3 regions of the Rhizobium sp. NPDC090275 genome follow, and region 2 is predicted to be linked to each of the others. Evidence: predicted binding sites of a transcription regulator. Region 2 holds the regulator's gene; each other region holds the start of a gene.
The links. Region 2 encodes LexA, which represses DNA repair genes until DNA is damaged. Its sites were predicted from a motif close to TGTTCNNNNTGTGTTCNG; they were not measured.
Positions count from the first base shown of each region.

Region 1: the regulator LexA is predicted to act here: its motif matches at 1,349-1,366, upstream of ACIQUB_RS15005 (2'-5' RNA ligase family protein).
Region 3: the regulator LexA is predicted to act here: its motif matches at 3,920-3,937, upstream of uvrA (excinuclease ABC subunit UvrA).

Region 1 is NZ_JBIVYL010000005.1:234,339-241,255, forward strand. Features, by position in the region: gene ACIQUB_RS15000 (glycosyltransferase) at 92-1,321, opposite strand; gene ACIQUB_RS15005 (2'-5' RNA ligase family protein) at 1,427-2,062, shown strand; gene ACIQUB_RS15010 (succinylglutamate desuccinylase/aspartoacylase family protein) at 2,107-3,186, shown strand; gene ACIQUB_RS15015 (ArsC family reductase) at 3,216-3,566, shown strand; gene ybaK (Cys-tRNA(Pro) deacylase) at 3,571-4,044, shown strand; gene ACIQUB_RS15025 (aminopeptidase) at 4,123-5,376, shown strand; gene ACIQUB_RS15030 (EamA family transporter) at 5,351-6,271, opposite strand; gene ACIQUB_RS15035 (MarR family transcriptional regulator) at 6,369-6,851, shown strand; gene ACIQUB_RS15040 (hypothetical protein) at 6,873-6,917, opposite strand, start outside.
Region 2 is NZ_JBIVYL010000002.1:523,270-530,186, reverse strand. Features, by position in the region: gene pdhA (pyruvate dehydrogenase (acetyl-transferring) E1 component subunit alpha) at 1-154, opposite strand, end outside; gene ACIQUB_RS06905 (septum formation initiator family protein) at 301-621, opposite strand; gene eno (phosphopyruvate hydratase) at 760-2,034, opposite strand; gene kdsA (3-deoxy-8-phosphooctulonate synthase) at 2,188-3,030, opposite strand; gene ACIQUB_RS06890 (VOC family protein) at 3,027-3,911, opposite strand; gene lexA (transcriptional repressor LexA) at 4,111-4,836, shown strand; gene ACIQUB_RS06880 (ComEC/Rec2 family competence protein) at 4,830-6,917, opposite strand, start outside.
Region 3 is NZ_JBIVYL010000014.1:155,021-161,937, forward strand. Features, by position in the region: gene gyrA (DNA gyrase subunit A) at 1-2,308, opposite strand, end outside; gene ACIQUB_RS28135 (MarC family protein) at 2,534-3,178, shown strand; gene ACIQUB_RS28140 (single-stranded DNA-binding protein) at 3,248-3,808, opposite strand; gene uvrA (excinuclease ABC subunit UvrA) at 4,058-6,917, shown strand, end outside.

The DNA of each region.
Region 1 (6,917 bases), on a different contig from region 2:
GAAGCTTGCCGACCTCAAGATCGGCCTCACCCGAAAATCGTGCCTGCCGGCCAAGAATTCAACCCGTTTCTTGCGCGTGGCGAACTGGCGGTCAGCCGTGTGCCTGGCGAGGTTCGGCGTCTTCCTGCGGTGGCTTTGCCAGATCCGGGCGCAGCTTGGCGAAAACGACGTCGAAGCCGGCGGCGATCTTTTGCGGCTCGTAGCGGCGCGCGGCCTCTAACGCTGCGCGCGACAGCGCGGGAATGGCCTCTGGTTTCGCCGCCATGGATGCGATCTCGGCGGCCAGCGCCTTGTCGTCGCCGGGGTCGAAGAGATAGCCGTCCTTTCCCGGATCGATCGATTCCGGAATGCCGCCGGAGCGGGCGCCGATGACGGGGACGCCCTGCGCGAAGGCTTCGATCACCACGCGGCCGAAGGGCTCGCGGAAGAGCGAGGGCACCACGAGCACGTCGATCTGAGGGAAGAAATCCTCGGGCTTGGTCCAGCCGAGGAACTTCGTGTTCTCGCCGGGAAACTTCTGCGGCAGCGACTTCGAATAATCGCTCTTGGCGCTGCCGGCGATGACGAAGCGGACGTTCTGGTCATTCACCAGCCGATGGGCGGCGCTGGCCAGCGTATCGAGGCCCTTCACCGGATCATGCACGCCGATGAAGCCGAAGCGCATCGGCCCCTCGGGTGCCTTGCGCGGTTCGCTGCGGGCAGCCGGCAATACGGCGCCGGGCACGCGGTGGGTGCTGGCATTGGGGAAATAATCATGCTCGGTGTGGCGGCCGATGATGAAATCGGTTTCGCCGATCACGGCATCGACATAGCGCGAGAAGAACTTCTTGCCGTAGGACGAAACCTGGCAGGAGGAACAGGCGCGCACGCAATTGTCGTCGCCGCGCCGCATGCTGGCCTTCCAGCACAAGAGGAAGGCGCTGCGCAGGATATGGCAGACCGGCACGCCTGAACGCTTGGCCGCCGCCCAGGTGGCGACGTTGATGTTTTCGATGCTGTCGGTCAGCACGATATCCGGCTTGAAGCGGCGGATTTCGCGGCGCATGACGAGGTAGGCGCGCGGATTGAAATTCTCCAGCGCGTGCCAGATCAGCTTCTTCCAGCCCGGCCGGGGAAGCCGGTAGTTCCAGTCGATATTGAGCGTCTTCAGGCGGTGCACGGGCACGCCGTCATAGACCTCGTGCCTGTCTTCGCCCGAGACGTTGACGACTTCGAGGTCGTGACCAGCCGCGATCAGGAGCTTGGCGACCATCATCGCCGAGATCGGGCCGCCGCCATCGATAAAGGGCGGAAAGGCCGCGCAGGCCATCAGGATACGCATGAACAAACTCCCGGCATCGATATTGAATGTTCTTCTTTTGTTCTTGATTTCCTCAATTCACCTGCTACCATCCCTGCGTTCCCTGGATAGACAGAGGCGGGGCGGATGCTCCGGTGGTTGGTCATGCACGAACAGAACACGCAATCGTCCTTCGATTTCGCAAGCCGCACGATGCGCCCGAAATCGTCAAGATTTGGCAAAGAAACCCTGTTTTTCGCGATCCTGCCGGATCCCGAAGCGCGACAATCCTGTATGGAGATACAGACCCGCCTGCAGAGGGAGCACGACGGGCTGCTCTCGCCCATGACGCCCGAGCGGTTGCACGTTTCGCTCTATGGAGTCGCCAGCGCCGAGAAGATCAAGGACGAGATGATCTTCGCGGCTTGCCAGGCAGCGTCGGCGGTCGATGCCTGCCGGTTCGATCTCAGCTTCGACCATGTCGCGACGTTCAGGACGGCGTCGCGCAACGCCATCGTGCTCTCGGGCAATGGCGGTCGGGAACTGTTGCGACAGCTGCATATCCAGATCGGTATCGAGATGCATGCGATCGGCTGCGACCCGCATGTGAAAGCCGATTTCCAGCCGCATGCGACGCTGTTTTACGCCGACGAGACGGTGGCAAAGACGACGCTTGCGACGCCGGTCGTCATGCCCGCGCGGGAGTTCGTGCTCCTGCACAAGCGGCCGGGTGAGCCGACTTACGAGCATGTGGAAAGCTGGCCGCTCAGCGAACGCGGCTGACACCTTGCCTCATGCATCGGAACGCGCTTAAAGCTGCTGCAGCAATGACAGCAGCAGCGGAGACAAAGATGGATAGGTCCGAGATCATCATTTCAGGCGATACGGCGGGAATGGAGTGGCGGCTGCCGGTGCTGCGCTTCAAGGGTAGCGACCCGAAGGCGCCGAAGATCTATATCCAGGCGGCTCTGCATGCCAACGAGCTGCCGGGCACTGCGCTGGTGCATTTCCTCTGCGAGAAACTGCGCGCGGCTGAGAGCGCCGGCGAAATCCGCAGCGATATCACGATCGTTCCACACGCCAATCCTGTTGGTGCGGCGCAATCGCATTTCGGCGAGCTGCAGGGCCGGTTCGATCTTGGGACGCGCACCAATTTCAACCGCGAGTTCCCGCTGATCTCGGTCAAGGATCGCGACGGGCTGGTGGCCGAGCTCGACCGCTACAACGCCGTCGATCGGCTGAAGCGGCAGCTGATGCATATGGCGCTCGAAGCGGATCTGGTGATCGACCTGCATTGCGACGATGAATCGCTGCAATATGCCTATATCGACGAGGCCTTCTGGCCGGAAGCGGCCGATCTCGCAGCAGCACTCGACATGGAAGCGGTGCTCCTGTCGGATGGCGAAAGCTCGGCCTTCGAAGAGGCGATCGGCTATGCCTGGAAGCACGAAACGCAGGAAAAGAAGACGCGGCTGCCGGGCAAGCTATCGGTCACCGTCGAGCTTCGCGGCATGCGCGACGTCTATCCCGAGATGGCGAAGAAGGATGCCGAGGGGCTGTTCAACTTCCTCGCCGCACGCGGCGCCATCGCTCATCAGGTTACGCTTGCGCCCTTCACCGGCCCTGCCGTGCCGCTCGACAATATCGAGATGATCCGCGCGCCTGAGGCCGGCACTGTCCTGTTCCATCGCAACATCGGCGAGGAGATCAAGGAAGGCGATCTCTTGGCGACCATCCTCACCCGGCCGGGCATGGCCGATGGCGCGATCGACGTGCGCGCGCCGCAGGCGGGTCTGATCGTCACCCGCACCTCGTCGCGCCTGGTGCGCCGCCGCGCCGACCTGATGAAGATCGCCTGTGGGGCGGCCAGCAAGGTCGTGCGCAAGCCGGGCGCGCTGGAAAACTGAACGCCTTAGAACCGATTGGGAAGAACCGAATGACCGTCACCATCTATGGCATCAAGAACTGCGACACGATGAAGAAGGCCCGCACCTGGCTGGAAGAGCACGACGTCGCCTATGATTTCCACGACTACAAGGCTTCAGGTATCGACCGGGCGCATCTGGAAAAGTGGACGCAGGAAGCGGGCTGGGAAACGGTGCTCAACCGCGCCGGCACGACCTTCCGCAAGCTGCCGGATGACGCCCGCGAAAACCTTGATCGCGAGAAGGCGATCGCCCTGATGCTGGAGCAGCCGTCGATGATCAAGCGGCCTGTTGTCGAGGCCGACGGCAAGCTTCTGGTCGGCTTCAAACCGGAGATCTATGGCGGGTTCTTCAAGGGCTGATCGGATGTCGAAGACGACGCGGGCAACACAGGTTCTGGAGAAGGCCAAGGTGGCCTTCACCGTCCACACCTATGAGTACGATCCGAACGCCGAGCGGATCGGTCTGCAGGCGGCCGAAGCGATCGGCGAGGAGCCACACCGCGTGTTGAAGACGCTGATGGCAGAGGTGGACGGCAAAGCAGTCTGCGTCGTCGTCCCCTCCGATCGCGAGGTCAGCATGAAAAAGCTCGCCGCTGCCTTCAAGGGCAAGTCGGCGAACATGATGAAGCCGGCGGATGCCGAGCGACTGACCGGCTACCATGTCGGCGGCATCAGCCCGTTCGGCCAGAAGAAGCTCGTGCCGACGGCGATCGAGGAAGCGGCAATGACTGAAGCCCTCGTCTACATGAATGGCGGGCAGCGCGGATTGCAGGTGCGGCTCGCGCCGAAGGATGCGCTCGACGTGTTGAAAGCGACGGCCGCGGCGCTCGTCGCCTGATTGTCTTCGAGCTTCAATTTCGCCGCAAAGGGGTCTAAGTCTGATGCCCTGTCCGTTCGTTTCAGAAGGTGATCGATCATGAACTACATGCCGCAGGGCGATAACGCCGTGGACCCCATCAAGCTCGACAAGCTCGCCGAAGTCGCCGTCAAGGTCGGGCTGCAGCTTCAGAGCGGCCAGGATCTCGTGATCACCGCGCCGGTCGTGGCGCTGCCGCTGGTGCGGCAGATCACCAAGCATGCCTATATGGCGGGCGCGGGTCTGGTCAGCGCGTTCTATTCCGACGAGGAATCGACGCTGGCGCGCTATCAATATGCCAATGACGCGAGCTTCGACCGGGCGTCCAGCTGGCTCTACGAGGGCATGGCGAAGGCCTATGCGAACGGGGCGGCGCGGCTCGCGGTTGCCGGCGACAATCCGATGATGCTCTCCGAGCAGGACCCCGCCAAGGTCGGCCGCGCCAACCGGGCGATGTCGACGGCCTACAAGCCGGCGCTCGAGAAGATCTCCAACTTCGACATCAACTGGAACATCGTCTCCTATCCGAACCCGGCCTGGGCAAAGCTGGTGTTCCCCAACGATCCCGAGCCGATTGCGGTCGCCAAGCTCGCCAAGGCGATTTTCGCCGCCTCGCGCGTCGACGTCGAGGACCCGATCGCCGCCTGGGCGGAGCATAACGCCAATCTCAGGAAGCGCTCCAGCTGGCTGAATGGCGAGCGCTTCTCGGCACTGCATTTCACCGGCCCGGGCACGGATTTGACGGTCGGGCTCGCCGATGGCCACGAGTGGCACGGCGGCGCCTCGACCGCCAAGAACGGCATTACCTGCAACCCGAATATCCCGACCGAAGAAGTGTTCACGACGCCGCATGCGCTGCGCGTCGAGGGTTATGTGTCGAGCACCAAGCCGCTGTCTCACCAGGGCACGCTGATCGACAACATCCGCGTGAAGTTCGAGGGCGGCCGGATCGTCGAGGCGAAGGCGTCGCGCGGCGAGGAAGTGCTGAACAAGGTGCTCGATACCGATGAAGGCGCGCGCCGGCTCGGCGAAGTGGCGCTGGTGCCGCATTCCTCGCCGATTTCGGCCAGCGGCATCTTGTTCTACAACACGCTGTTCGACGAAAACGCCTCGTGCCACATCGCGCTCGGCCAGTGCTATTCCAAGTGCTTCCTCGATGGCGCCAACCTCAGCCAGGAGCAGATCAAGGCGCAGGGCGGTAATTACAGCCTGATCCACATCGACTGGATGATCGGCTCCGACAAGGTCGATGTTGACGGCATCAGAGCCGATGGCTCGAAGGTTCCCGTCATGCGGCAGGGCGAGTGGGCGTAACAGCCGGCTCGACAACCGATTTGGCTTCCAACCTGGCGGGCATCGAGACCCGCTGACTGAACCAGACGCTCGCCAGCACCATTGCGAAACCGCAAAGCTGGGCGGGCGTCAGCACCTGGCCGAGCGCCAGCCAGCCTAGAAGAGTGGCGACGACGGGGCTCAAGAAGCCCAGTGAGGATGCCGCCGACGGCTCGATGCGGGCGAGACCGCGAAACCACAGAATATATGTCAGCGCGGCGCCGATCAGGCCGAGCCAGGCCATGCCGAGCACGTTTTCGAGCGTCGGCTGCGGCAGAGCGGGCTCGGCGATCAGCGCCACCGGCACCAGCAGCAGGCCGCCCGCCGTCAGCTGCCAGGCGGTGAAGGTGAGGCTTGATACCGGTGGTGTCCAGCGGCGGGTGAGCACCGTGCCGCAGGCCATGGAGATGGCGCCGGCAAGACCCGCAAGAACCCCGACCGGATCCAGTGCGGCGCCCGGCGTCAGCACCAGCAGCCCCACACCCGCCATGCCGACAAGGCCGGCTAGAACCGCCAGCGCCTTGATCGGCCGGCCAAGCACGAGGCGCGAGAGCAGGATGACGATCAGCGGCTGGATGGCACCAACGGTCGCGGCGACGCCGCCGGGCAGCCGATACGCCGAGACGAAGAGCATGGCCCAGAAGAACGAGAAGTTCAGCGCGCCGAGCACGAAGGCATGAAGCCACCAGATACCCTGAGGCAGCCTGCGAACGGCCGCGAGCAGCAACAGCCCCGCCGGCAGCGCGCGCAGCATGGCAACGGTCAGCGGATAGCCATGCGGAAGATAGGACGTGGTGACGAAATAGGTGCTGCCCCAGATAGCCGGAGCGAGCGCGGTGGCCAACACATCGGCGGCGTATGTCGTGTTTTTCTTCATATCAAGTATCTCTACCTCAAGATAAATCCAGCCTACGCCGATTTATCTTGACGTCAAGACATATTGCGGTAGAGCTCAATCAGCATGGAGTGAGCCGATGGACCGCGTCGACAGGATATTGCAGCAATGGGCCCGCGAGCGGCCTGAACTCGACACCCAGGCGATGGGCCTGCTCGGGCGCATGAAGCGGTTGGCGACGCATCTCGGGCGCGAGGTGGAGCAGGTGCTGCAGAGCCACGGCCTGTCGTCATCTTCCTTCGACGTGCTGGCGACGCTGCGCCGCTGCGGCGCGCCCTACCAGATGTCGCCGGGCGATCTGCTTGAAATGACGATGGTGAGTTCCGGCACGATGACCAACCGCATCGACCAGCTGGAGAAATCAGGCCTGGTGGAGCGTGTGGTCAATCCGCATGACCGGCGTAGCGTGCTGATCGCGCTGACCGGCAAGGGGCTGAGCCTCGTCAACGAAGCTGTCGGCGCGCATGTCGCCAACCAGCAGCGGCTGACGGAGACGCTTGATCAGGACGAGAAGGCAGCGCTCGATGCGCTGCTCCGGAAGTTCCTGGCGGCGTTCGAATAAAACGCCGCCCTCGCTTGGTGATCAGCGGTAGTAGATCACGTGGCCGCCGTTGAGCGCCCGCTGCAC
Region 2 (6,917 bases):
TCTCTTCGAAACGGCGGATGAGTAGCATTTCGCGATAAGCCTTGAGCTCTTCGTCACGATCGAAATCGGCCACCGGGCCGCCATTCGATGCCTTGGCTGCGGGCTTTGCGCTTGTCTTACGGCTGGAAACGGTCGCGTTTTTTCGCGGAGCCATTCAACCCTCCCTATGGGTTTATCGGTTCTTGGGTGGTGCGCACCATAAGGAAGAAATTTCGCCGCAGCAATGCCATAATTGCATGGCTCGTATTCATCAATAAGCCATTGATAAATATCAATTTATTTCGATTAACCGGAATCCAGTTAATTCGAATAATGATTGAATATGACGACCTCATCGGCGCGGGAGAAGTTCAGCTGAAGACGGGCCTTCTCGTCCAGCATGTCCCTATCCATGGAACCATCACTTAGGAGCGCCACCTGCTTTTCAAGGTGTTCGCGCTTATTTTTAAGCACGGCCAGCTCTCTTTCGCGCGTGATGCGCTGGCGCTCGAACACTTCGGTCGCGCGCAGGCCGTAGTCGCCATGGATGCAATGGTAGCCGAAGTAGGAGAGAAACGCGACCGCCATCGCCGGAATGACGAAACGGCCGATCTTTTTCTTCTTATGATGCTTGGTCCACATACACGCATTCTCGAAACGCATTACCCTTGACCAGAAGACTACCGGGCAGAGATTAACCGTCCGTTGACTATGAACGCGGCGCAACAAAAAACCCGCGCCGGTGAAGGCGCGGGTTCCAAATGCCTGAAATAAGACGACTTAGCCGCGAAGGATCGAACGGCCGGCGTACTGGGCCTGCGGGCCGAGGCCCTCTTCGATGCGGATCAGCTGATTGTACTTGGCAAGACGATCCGAACGCGACAGCGAGCCGGTCTTGATCTGACCGCAGTTGGTCGCAACGGCGAGATCGGCGATCGTGCTGTCTTCGGTTTCGCCCGAACGGTGCGACATGACGGCGGTGTAGGCTGCCTTGTGCGCGGTGTTGACGGCGTCGAGCGTTTCCGTCAGCGAACCGATCTGGTTGACCTTGACGAGGATCGAGTTGGCGACGCCCATCTTGATACCATCGCGCAGGCGAGCCGAGTTGGTGACGAAGAGATCGTCGCCGACGAGCTGAACCTTCTTGCCGGCCAGATCCGTCAGAGCCTTCCAGCCATCCCAGTCGTCTTCAGCCATGCCGTCTTCGATCGAGATGATCGGGTACTGGGCAGCGAGCTGTGCCAGGTATTCGGCCATTGCGCCCGGCTCCAGCGTGCGGCCTTCGCCTTCCAGAACGTACTTGCCGTCCTTGAAGAATTCGGTCGAGGCGCAGTCGAGGCCGAGGTGGATGTCTTCGCCAGGCTTGTAGCCGGCTTTCTCGATCGACTTCATGATGAAGTCGAGGGCTTCAGGAGCGCTCTTCAGGCCCGGTGCGAAACCGCCTTCGTCGCCGACGTTGGTGTTGTGACCCTGGGCAGCCAGTTCCTTGCGGAGCGTGTGGAAGACTTCCGAGCCCATGCGAACGGCTTCGCGGATGGAATCAGCGCCTACAGGCAGGATCATGAATTCCTGGAAGTCGATCGGGTTGTCGGCATGCGCGCCGCCGTTGATGATGTTCATCATCGGAACCGGCAGCAGGTGCGCGGAAGCGCCACCAACGTAGCGGTAGAGCGGCAGGCCGGCAGCTTCAGCGGCAGCCTTGGCAACGGCCAGCGAAACGCCGAGGATGGCGTTGGCGCCGAGGCGCGACTTGTTCGGCGTGCCGTCCAGTTCGATCATGATGTTGTCGATCTGGATCTGGTTTTCAGCGTCGATGCCGCCGATGGCGTCGAAGATTTCCGTGTTGGCGGCTTCGACGGCCTTTTCGACACCCTTGCCGAGATAACGCTTGCCACCATCGCGGAGTTCGACGGCTTCGTGCGCGCCGGTCGACGCGCCCGACGGAACGGCGGCGCGGCCCATGCTGCCATCTTCGAGATAGACATCGACTTCGACGGTGGGATTACCACGGCTGTCGAGAATCTCGCGGGCGATAATATCGGTAATAGCGGTCATCGGCTCTTCTCTGCTTGAGGGTGGATAAATCGTTTGAAATTCGTCTTTAATCGAAGATGCGCAAATTACAATGGCAGTTCGGAGCCGTTTTGCGCATGCTTCGCCGCTTTATTCCTCGTGGCCTAATACACGAACGTGTCAGTCTTTTGAACGTCAGCCCTTGGCGATGGCGTCGAAGGCCAGCAGCTTTTCCAGCAGGCGCGGCATATCCTTGAGATAGACCATGTTCGGGCCATCCGACGGCGCGTTGTCGGGATCTTCGTGCGTCTCGACGAACACACCGGCGACACCGACGGCGACCGCCGCACGCGCCAGCGTTTCCACGAATTCGCGCTGGCCGCCACTGGAGCCACCCTGCCCGCCCGGCTGCTGTACCGAATGGGTCGCATCGAAGACAACAGGCGCACCCATGGCTTCCATGATCGGCAGAGAGCGCATGTCGGAGACCAGCGTGTTGTAGCCGAAGGAAGCGCCGCGTTCGCACAGCATGATGTTCGGGTTGCCGCTGGCATTCAGCTTGGCCAGCACGTTCTTCATGTCCCAGGGCGCCAGGAACTGGCCCTTCTTGACGTTGATGGCGCGGCCGGTCTTGGCGGCGGCGACCAGCAGGTCCGTCTGCCGGCTAAGAAAGGCCGGGATCTGCAGCACATCGACGACAGTGGCGACTTCGGCGCACTGCTCCTCGGTGTGGATGTCCGTGAGAACGGGGAAGCCATATTCCTTCTTGAGATCGGCGAACACTTCAAGCGCCGTTTCAAGCCCGATACCACGCTGGGCCGACAGCGACGTGCGGTTGGCCTTGTCGAAGGAGGACTTGTAGACAAGGCCGATACCGAGCTTGTCGCAGAGCTCCTTTAGCGTGCCGGCGATCATGAAGGCATGGTCGCGGCTTTCCATCTGGCAGGGGCCGGCGATCAGCGACAGCTTGCCGGTGTTGGAAAACACCACACGGCCGGCGCCTTCGCCAACGGCCACCTCGGAATTGGTTTCAGTCATCGTTTCTCCTCGAAGGCGAAGAGCGCGCCCTGGCCGGGTGCGGCCTTCACCAGAATTCGATTGTTCTTGCGTGTATAGGTGATCCCGTTAGCAGCCAAATGCGCCTCTGTCACGGCGAGATCGGCAACGGAAAAGACAATCGCCGCGCCGCGCAGGCCGCGATCGGCCTTGGGCTCGGAGAGATCGTAATAGGCGTTCAAGCCATCCGGCGACAGGATATTGATACGGGCGTTGCCGGCATCCAGACTGACACCGAAGGCCTCCTCGCGGGTCGCCTGCGCATCAGACGCCAACTGCAACAGCGGCGCGAACGCCTTCGGATCGGAGGACGAGAGCACGATCGACAGGATGCCCAAAACGCCGTTCGCATGCGTTTCCAACGCCTTGCGGTCGCTGGGCAGCGGGTTGACGCGCTGGCAGGCGAAGAGGAAGAAATCGGGCGCGCGTAGATCGGCCGCGAAAGCGAGGCGGAACGCGGCGGTCGCCTCGGAACTATCCGGCATCTTCATCTGCCTGGCAAATTGCAGCATCTCGCCGCCGCTCATGCCATCGGCGAGAAAGCGTGTGTGATCACTGTCGGCATCAGGCGTCCCGAAGACGATCGCCGACAGCCCGTCATCGCCGCAGCGGAAGCGAAAGGCGCGGTCGCGGGCGGTGAAGACGTTGCCATCGCCGATGGCCGCTTCGTAAGTCTCCAGGCTGGCGATGCCGAGCGGCTCGAGATAGGTTTTGTCGGCGAAGAAGACGCAGGCATTCTCGGTGCCGAATGGGTGCCGCGCATCGGCGGCGACGGTAAAACCGAGCTTACCCAGGCGCTCGCGCGCCATCTCGATGTTGACGACCGGCAGCACCACGTGGTCCAGAGGATGGGGGTCACTCATCAGCAAATCCTCCCGAAATCGGCAGAGATGTGCGCTGGCTTTCGCCACAATGCAAGAGGCGAGCCCGGTTAAATCGAATGAAGTGCAAAATCGCGACGATTCCGAGCCAAGTTTTACGAAAATTTAGGCACTTGCGGAACACATATGGAACATATAGTGTCCGTTCTGGCTTTGTTTCACGACTCTGGGGTTCATTTCGATGCTGACACGCAAGCAACAAGAACTGCTTCTGTTCATTCATGAGCGGATGAAAGAGTCGGGCGTTCCGCCATCCTTCGATGAAATGAAGGATGCACTCGATCTCGCATCAAAATCCGGCATTCACCGGCTGATCACCGCGCTGGAAGAGCGCGGCTTCATTCGCCGGCTGCCGAACCGAGCGCGCGCGCTCGAGGTGATCAAGCTGCCGGAAGCCTATAATCCGAGCCTGCAGCCGCGACGCGGCTTCTCGCCGAGCGTCATTGAAGGCAGCCTCGGCAAGCCGCAGCCGGTGGCCGCAGCCCCTGCCCCGAAGGCCGCGCCGAGCGCCGACAACGGCAACTCAGCGTCCGTTCCCGTCATGGGCCGCATCGCCGCCGGTGTGCCGATCTCGGCGATCCAGAACAACACCCACGACATCACCGTCCCCGCCGACATGCTCGGCTCCGGCGAGCACTACGCGCTCGAGGTCAAGGGCGACTCGATGATCGAAGCCGGCATTTTCGACGGCGACACCGTCATCATCCGCAACGGCAACACCGCCAACCCCGGCGATATCGTTGTGGCGCTTGTCGATGACGAGGAAGCGACGCTGAAGCGCTTCCGCCGCAAGGGCGCCTCGATCGCGCTGGAAGCCGCGAACCCGGCTTACGAAACGCGTATTTTCGGGCCCGACCGCGTCAAGGTTCAGGGCAAGCTCGTCGGGCTTATTCGCCGGTATCACTGAGTGGTGACGTCACTAGTTGGTGACGGATCATCGCTGAAGCTGTCGTTGCGCCAGTCATAGGCGCGATGGCGCATCCACGGGCGACCGACGCTTTCATAGGCTGTTTTGACGACCGGCGCCCCCTGCTCGTCGATGCGGATTTCGACGGCGCCCGATCGCCTGAGGGTTTCGCCGGTCAATAGCATTGCGCCGGAACGGCATGTCGCCTGGCGCAGACGGACAGGCGTGATGACGATATCGGCAACGTCGCAGGCAGGACCGAGATAGGCGGCGTTTTCGAGCATCGCGATGATGTAGCCGCTGTCGAGCGCTGTCACGCACCAGGCCGTCTTCAGGCACTGAAAAGCGCTGTCATTTGTGGACGCTGCGGCATCGCGCATCATGGCGCGGGCTTCGCCTTGTTGTTTCAGTGTCAGCCTTGGTCGCGGCTCTCCCCTCTTCGGGATGGGCAAGGCCTCGCCTTCAAGCATGTCAGGCGGCTTGTGTTCTTCGATCGCGAGCGCGCGTTGCCATTGCCCGAAGATGAAGTCGGGCGGGCGTTCGCGGTTGCTGGCGAGGCCGTCGCCTGTGACTGCCGCCACGAGGCTCCCATCCTCGGAGACGACCAGCTCGGGCGCAGGTGCCGCAGGCAGCAGAACAACGACGAGCGTTGCAAGCGCGGCTCCCACAGCGCCGATCCATCGCAGCCGTGTCCGCATCAGCCCCCAGACTAGGAAGCCGAGCACGGCGATCGGGAAATACCATTCCGGTATCCGCCCGATATCGACACTGCCGCCCCAGCCGGAAACCATCTTGGCGATGTCGATCACCAGATCCAGCCCGAAGCCGGCGACGGTCCATAGTGGCGCGTCCAGACCAAAGGGCGTCGCCAACATCGCGAGCATTCCGAAAGGCATGACGATGAAGGAGATAACGGGCATTGCAAGCAGGTTGGCGGGAAGGCCGTAGCCGCTCAGCCGATGAAAATGCTCGATCGAAAACAGCGCCGTCGAGAAACCGCCGATCATCGAGGTCAGCGCGATGCCGCCAAAGAAGCGAAGCGTGACCATGACCGGCTTTATCGCGGGATGCGTGAGAAAAACGCTTTCGCGATGCCGCCTCCTAGTCCAGACAGCAAAGCCCGCGACCAGCGCCAGCGTCGCGGCGTAGGACATCTGGAAGCTGGGGCCCAGCACCTCCGATGGTGACATCAGGATGATCAGCAGCGCCGAGAGCGCGATGTTGCGCAGGCTGATCGAGGGGCGATCGAACAGCACCGCGACCAGCATGATCGCCATCATGATAAAGGCGCGCTCGGCGGAGACGGCGAAGCCCGAGATCATGTAATAGGCGGTCAGCGCCAGAAGCGCGCTGCCGGCGGCGAGCTTCTTGGTCGGATAGGCCTGCGCGAAGCCAGGAAACAGTCCAAAGAACAGCCGCAGCCCGACAAAGCAGATGCCGGCCGACAGCGCCATGTTGAGGCCCGAGATCGCGACGATATGCGCGAGGCCGGATTGGCGCAGGGCCTCCGTCGTCTCGTTGGAGATAGCGCGTCTCTCATCGGTGACAAGCGAGGCGGCGAAGGCGCCGGTATCATCAGGCAGGATGCTGCGAATGCGGTCGCCAATACTGCTGCGCAAGCCGTAGAGCCATTCCACGGCGCGATCGGCGGCAGAGAGATCGGCGATATCGGTCTGCGACGCGATGGGCTGCGGAACGCCGTAGAAGAAGCCGTTGGCGCCGATGCCGTCGAAATAGGCGGAGAAGGCGAAATCGTTCAGTTCGGGGAGCGCAGGTCCGGCTGGCGGCGTCAGGCGCACACGGCCTCTGAGCCATCCGCCGACCGCGACGGGCTCTCCTGCACGCGCGACGAGCGAGACCTGCTGCGGCGAACGCTTGAGCGCGGGCTCGTCCGTGCGCGTTACCCTGACGATGTAGCGCCAGCGGCCGTTGTCATCTCCCTCGCGCCGTTCCACGCGGCCGGTCACAGTCGTGGTCACCGGTGTGTCGAGAACGATGGTATCAGCGCGCCACGTCTCGAGTTGCGCCGCGAACATGCCGAGGACGACAAGCAGGCCTGATATCGCCACGCGGCGGGTCGC
Region 3 (6,917 bases), on a different contig from region 2:
CCTCACCCGTCGTCAGGCGGCGTTCGTTGGCTGCGCGCTTGAGATAAGCGGCGCGTTCCCACGGCTCGGCATCGACATGGCCGACGATCGTCATCGAGATGATGCGGTCGTTATCGCCGAGGTTGATCCCTCGTACGCCGATCGAGTTGCGGCCCGCGAAGACGCGGACGTCGTCGACCGCAAAGCGGATGCACTGGCCGAGCGCCGTCGTCAGAAGCACGTCGTCGTGCTCGGTGCAGGTCTCGACGGAGAGGATCTCGTCGCCCTCCTCTTCGAGCTTCATCGCGATCTTGCCGTTGCGGTTGACCTGGACGAAGTCGCTGAGCTTGTTGCGGCGCACGGTGCCGCGCGTCGTCGAGAACATCACGTCGAGCGTAGCCCAGCTGTCCTCGTCCTCCGGCAGCGGCAGGATGGTGGTGATGCGCTCGCCTGGAGCGAGCGGCAGCATGTTGATCATCGCCTTGCCGCGAGAGGTCGGCGTGCCGATCGGCAGACGATAGACCTTTTCCTTGTAGACGATGCCGCGTGACGAGAAGAACAGAACCGGCGTATGCGTATTGAGCACGAATAGCTGGCTAACGAAATCTTCGTCACGCGTGGTCATGCCGGAGCGACCCTTGCCGCCGCGGCGCTGCGCGCGGTAGGTCGTCAGCGGCACGCGCTTGATGTAGCCGAGGTGCGAGACGGTAACGACCATATCCTCGCGGGCGATGAGATCTTCATCGTCCATTTCGAGGCCGCCATCCATGATCTCGGTGCGGCGCGGCGTGCCGAACTCGTCGCGGACAGCAGCAAGCTCGTCCTTGACGATCGACTGGATGCGCACGCGCGACGACAGGATATCGAGGTAATCCTTGATTTCCTCGCCGATCTTGTTGAGTTCGTCGCCGATTTCGTCGCGGCCAAGGGCCGTCAGACGAGCGAGACGCAGTTCGAGAATGGCCCGTGCCTGCTCTTCCGAGAGGTTGTACGTCATGTCGTCGTTGATGCGGTGGCGCGGATCGTCGATCAGGCGGATCAGGCTTTCGACGTCATGCGCCGGCCAGCGGCGGGTCATCAGCTCTTCGCGGGCGGACTGCGGATCCGGTGCCTGGCGGATGACGCGGATGACTTCGTCGATGTTGGCGACAGCGATCGCCAGACCGACCAAGACGTGCGCGCGCTCGCGAGCCTTGCGCAGCAAGAATTTTGTACGCCGACTAACGACTTCCTCGCGGAACGAGACGAAGGCGCGCAGCATGTCGAGCAGCTGCAGCTGTTCGGGCTTGCCGCCGTTCAGCGCCACCATGTTGCAGCCGAACGAGGTCTGCAGCGGCGTATAGCGATAGAGCTGGTTCAGGATGACGTCGGCATTGGCGTCGCGCTTCAGCTCGACGACGACGCGGTAGCCCTGACGGTCGCTCTCATCGCGCAGGTCGGAGATGCCCTCGATGCGCTTGTCGCGCACCAGTTCGGCCATCTTCTCGATCATCGTCGACTTGTTCACCTGATACGGGATCTCGGTGATGATGATCTGCTCGCGATCGCCGCGCATCGGCTCGATCGTCGCGACGCCGCGCATGATCACCGAGCCACGGCCCGTCTCGTAAGCCGAGCGGATGCCGGAACGGCCGAGGATCTTGGCGCCGGTTGGGAAATCGGGACCTGGAATGATCTGCATCATCTCGGGCAACTCGATCGCCGGATCGTCGATCAGCGCGATACAGCCATTGATGACTTCGACGAGATTGTGCGGCGGAATGTTGGTCGCCATGCCGACGGCGATACCGCCGGCGCCGTTGACGAGCAGGTTCGGGAATTTCGCGGGAACCACCACGGGCTCGGAGAGCGTACCGTCGTAGTTGTCGCGGAAATCGACCGTTTCCTTGTCGAGATCGTCGAGCAGCGAATGCGCGGCCTTCTCGAGGCGGCATTCGGTGTAGCGTTCGGCCGCCGGCGGATCACCGTCGACGGAGCCGAAGTTGCCCTGGCCATCGATAAGCGGAAGGCGAAGAGACCAGTCCTGCGCCATACGCGCCAGCGCGTCGTAGATCGCGGTGTTGCCGTGCGGATGGTATTTACCCATCACGTCCCCGGTCACGCGGGCGCATTTGACGTATTTCTTGTTCCAGTCGATGCCGAGCTCGGACATGCCGTAGAGGATGCGCCGGTGCACGGGCTTGAGGCCGTCGCGCACGTCAGGAAGCGCGCGGCTGACGATAACGCTCATCGCGTAATCGAGATACGACCGCTGCATTTCCTCCATAATGGAGATGGGCTCGATGCCTGGCGGGAGCTTCCCGCCGCCGGGGGGTGTTTGCTCAGTCAAAATGGATCACATCTCTTCTAGAATCACTTGAAGATTTATAGCGGAAAGGCTGTTCCTAAGCCAATTTTGCAGGAAGTTTTGAACAGGCTTTTACGGTCTAATCAGGGCGAAACGAGGCTTATGCGCCCCAATCACCGTCACGCACGCCGCGCCATTTGCAAAATCGGTTTGCCCACATCACAATCGCGCGAAAACCAAGCCCGGATATGGGTATATGGAGAGATGATGGCAAGCGCCGACCAACTGATCAACGCCTTTACAACCCTGCTCGTCACGATCGATCCGCCGGGTCTCGCGCCGATCTTTCTCGGCCTCACTGTCGGCATGAGCAGAGCCCAGCGCAAGCAGGTGGCGATGCGCGGCACGATCATCGCCTTCATCATTCTCGCCGTCTTCGCGCTCTTCGGATCCAGCGTGCTCGGCGTGCTCGGCATCTCGATCGGCGCCTTCCGCATCGCCGGCGGCCTGCTGCTCTTCTGGATCGCCTTTGAAATGGTGTTCGAGAAGCGCCAGGATCGCAAGGAAAAGACCGGCACGGCCGCGATCACCGTCGACCACATCCAGAACATCGCCGTCTTCCCGCTGGCCATTCCGCTGATCTCGGGCCCGGGCGCCATCTCCGCGACCATCCTGATCGCGGGCTCGATGCAGACGGCCTTCGAACTGGCGCAGCTGATCATCGTGATCGCCGCAAGCCTGCTCCTGCTCTTCCTGGCGCTCTTGATCGCCGACCGGCTGGACCGCTTCCTCGGCGTCACCGGCCGCGCCATCCTGACCCGCCTGCTCGGCGTCATCCTGGCGGCGCTCGCGACCCAGTTCGTCGTCGATGGCATCAAGTCGGCGATGAACCTCGTTCCCTCGCCCGTCTGAGCTTTCAGTTAAAACGCAAACGGCGCGCCCCAAAGCGCGCCGTCTGAAACCTTTCGGTCTGTCGTTCGATCAAAACGGAATATCGTCGTCCAGATCGCGCGAGAAATTGCCGCCACCGCCGGAAGACGAACCACCGCCCGAGCCACCACGGCCGGAAGACTGCGACGGCGAACCGTAATCGTCGCCATAACCGCCGCCACCGCCGAAATCACCACCGCCGGCATTGCCGCCACGGCCACCGCCGTAACCACCGCCAGAGCGATCGCCACCGCCTTCGCCGCGTCCATCGAGCATCGTCAGCGTTGAGCCGAAGCCCTGCAGCACGACTTCCGTGGAATAACGATCCTGACCCTGCTGGTCCTGCCACTTGCGGGTCTGCAGCGCGCCTTCGATATAGAGCTTGGCGCCCTTCTTGACGTACTGCTCGACGACCTTGCACAGGCCTTCGTTGAAGACGACCACGGTGTGCCACTCGGTCTTCTCGCGGCGCTCGCCCGAATTGCGGTCGCGCCAGGTCTCCGATGTCGCGATGCGGAGGTTGGCGATCGGCCGGCCGTCCTGCGTCCGACGGATTTCGGGGTCAGCACCCACGTTTCCGATCAGAATTACCTTGTTCACGCTGCCAGCCATACTTTTCACCCTACCTGCCGCCCTGCCCGGCGGCGCTTGAAACAATCGATGCACCTTAAACCATAGAGGCGGCGCGATGGACGTCCATAGCGGTTCATCCACAAGGAATTTTGTTCTTTATTTGTTCTATTTTATCCCTATGATCCTGTCAACCGAATCGAAAACCTTGCACCATCTAGACATTGAGCCTCGACTCGCCCGCCGGCATCACTAAATAAGGGGCTTGTTCCAGCACAGAAGCAGAAGACGATGAGCGAACTGAAGACGATTTCAATCCGTGGCGCGCGCGAGCACAATCTGAAGGGCATCGACCTCGATCTGCCGCGCAACAAGCTGATCGTCATGACGGGCCTGTCGGGATCGGGCAAATCCTCGCTCGCTTTCGACACCATCTATGCCGAGGGCCAGCGCCGCTATGTCGAGAGCCTGTCGGCCTATGCCCGCCAGTTCCTCGAAATGATGCAGAAGCCCGATGTCGACCAGATCGACGGCCTCTCGCCGGCGATCTCCATCGAGCAGAAGACGACTTCACGCAACCCGCGCTCGACTGTTGGCACCGTCACTGAGATCTACGACTATATGCGCCTGCTCTTCGCACGCGTCGGCGTTCCCTATTCGCCGGCCACCGGCCTGCCGATCGAGAGCCAGACCGTCAGCCAGATGGTCGACCGCATCCTCGCCTTCGAGGAAGGCACGCGCCTCTTCATCCTCGCCCCGCTCGTGCGTGGCCGTAAGGGCGAGTATAAGAAGGAACTCGCGGAGCTCATGAAAAAGGGCTTCCAGCGCGTCAAGATCGACGGCCAGTTTTACGAGATCGCCGATGCCCCCGCGCTCGACAAGAAATACAAGCACGACATCGATATCGTCGTCGACCGCGTCGTCGTGCGCGCCGATGTCTCGGCGCGACTGGCCGACAGTCTGGAGACCTCGCTGAAGCTCGCAGACGGCCTCGCCATCGCCGAATTCGCCGACAAGCCGCTGCCCGTGGAGGAAACCGCCGCCGGCGGCTCGGCCAACAAGTCGCTGAACGAAACGCACGAGCGCGTGCTGTTCTCGGAAAAGTTCGCCTGCCCGGTGTCCGGCTTCACGATTTCCGAGATCGAGCCGCGCCTGTTCTCCTTCAACAATCCGGCCGGCGCCTGCCCGACCTGCGACGGCCTCGGCGCCCAGCAGAAGATCGACGCCAACCTAATCGTGCCGGAACCCGAGCGTACGCTGCGCGACGGCGCCATCGCCCCCTGGGCCAAGTCGTCCTCGCCCTATTACAACCAGACGCTGGAAGCGCTCGGCAAGCATTTCGGCTTCAAGCTCGGCGCCCGCTGGAACGATCTTTCCGCCAAGGCGCAGGACGTCATCCTCAACGGCACCGAGGAGAAGATCGAATTCCACTACGTCGACGGCGCCCGCTCCTACACGACGCACAAGAATTTCGAAGGCATCATCACCAATCTCGAGCGCCGCTGGAAAGAAACCGACAGCGCCTGGGCGCGCGAGGAGATCGAGCGCTACATGTCGGCCGCCCCCTGCCCGTCCTGCAACGGATTCCGCCTGAAGCCGGAAGCGCTGGCCGTCAAGGTCAACAAGCTGCATATCGGCCAGGTCACGGATATGTCGATCCGCGTCGCCCGCGACTGGTTCGAAACACTGCCTGACAGCTTCAACGCGAAGCAGAACGAAATCGCCGTCCGAATCCTGAAAGAGATCAGGGACCGCCTGCGCTTCCTCAACGACGTCGGCCTCGAATATCTGAGCCTCTCGCGCAACTCCGGCACTCTGTCGGGTGGCGAAAGCCAGCGCATTCGCTTGGCCTCGCAGATCGGCTCCGGCCTCACCGGCGTTCTCTACGTACTCGACGAGCCGTCGATCGGCCTGCACCAGCGCGACAACGCCCGCCTGCTGGAAACGCTGAAGCACCTGCGCGACATCGGCAACACCGTGATCGTCGTCGAACACGACGAGGACGCCATCCTGCAAGCCGACGATGTCGTCGATATCGGACCGGCCGCCGGCATTCATGGCGGCCAGGTCATCGCCCACGGCACACCGCAGGACATCATGGCCAACCCGAAGTCACTGACCGGTAAATACCTGTCGGGCGAGCTCGGCGTGACCGTGCCGGAAGAACGACGCAAGGTTAAGAAGGGCAAGGAAATCAAGGTCGTCGGCGCCCGCGGCAACAATCTGAAGAACGTCACGGCGTCGATCCCGCTCGGCGTCTTCACGGCGGTCACGGGCGTGTCCGGTGGCGGCAAGTCCACCTTCCTGATCGAGACGCTCTACAAGTCGGCCGCCCGCCGCGTCATGGGCGCGCGCGAAATCCCGGCGGATCACGATCGCATCGACGGCTTCGAGCATATCGACAAGGTCATCGACATCGACCAGTCGCCGATCGGCCGCACCCCGCGCTCGAACCCGGCCACCTATACCGGCGCCTTCACGCCGATCCGCGACTGGTTCGCCGGGCTGCCGGAAGCCAAGGCGCGCGGCTACCAGCCCGGCCGCTTCTCCTTCAACGTCAAGGGCGGCCGCTGCGAGGCCTGCCAGGGCGACGGCGTCATCAAGATCGAGATGCACTTCCTGCCCGACGTCTACGTCACTTGCGACGTCTGCCACGGCAAGCGCTACAACCGCGAAACGCTCGACGTCACCTTCAAGCAGAAATCGATCGCCGACGTGCTCGACATGACCGTCGAGGAAGGCGTCGAGTTCTTCGCCGCCGTCCCCGCCGTGCGCGACAAGCTGCAGGCCCTCTTCGATGTCGGCCTCGGCTACATCAAGGTCGGCCAGCAGGCGAACACGCTGTCGGGCGGCGAAGCCCAGCGCGTCAAGCTCGCCAAGGAGCTCTCAAAGCGCTCGACCGGCCGCACGCTCTACATTCTCGACGAGCCGACGACCGGCCTGCACTTCCACGACGTCGCCAAGCTGCTCGAAATGCTGCACGAACTGGTCAACCAGGGCAACTCGGTCGTCGTCATCGAGCACAATCTTGAAGTCATCAAGACCGCCGACTGGGTCCTCGACTTCGGCCCCGAAGGCGGTGATGGCGGCGGCGAGATCGTGGCGTCTGGCACGCCCGAGGCGATCGTCAAGGAAAAGCGGTCCTATACCG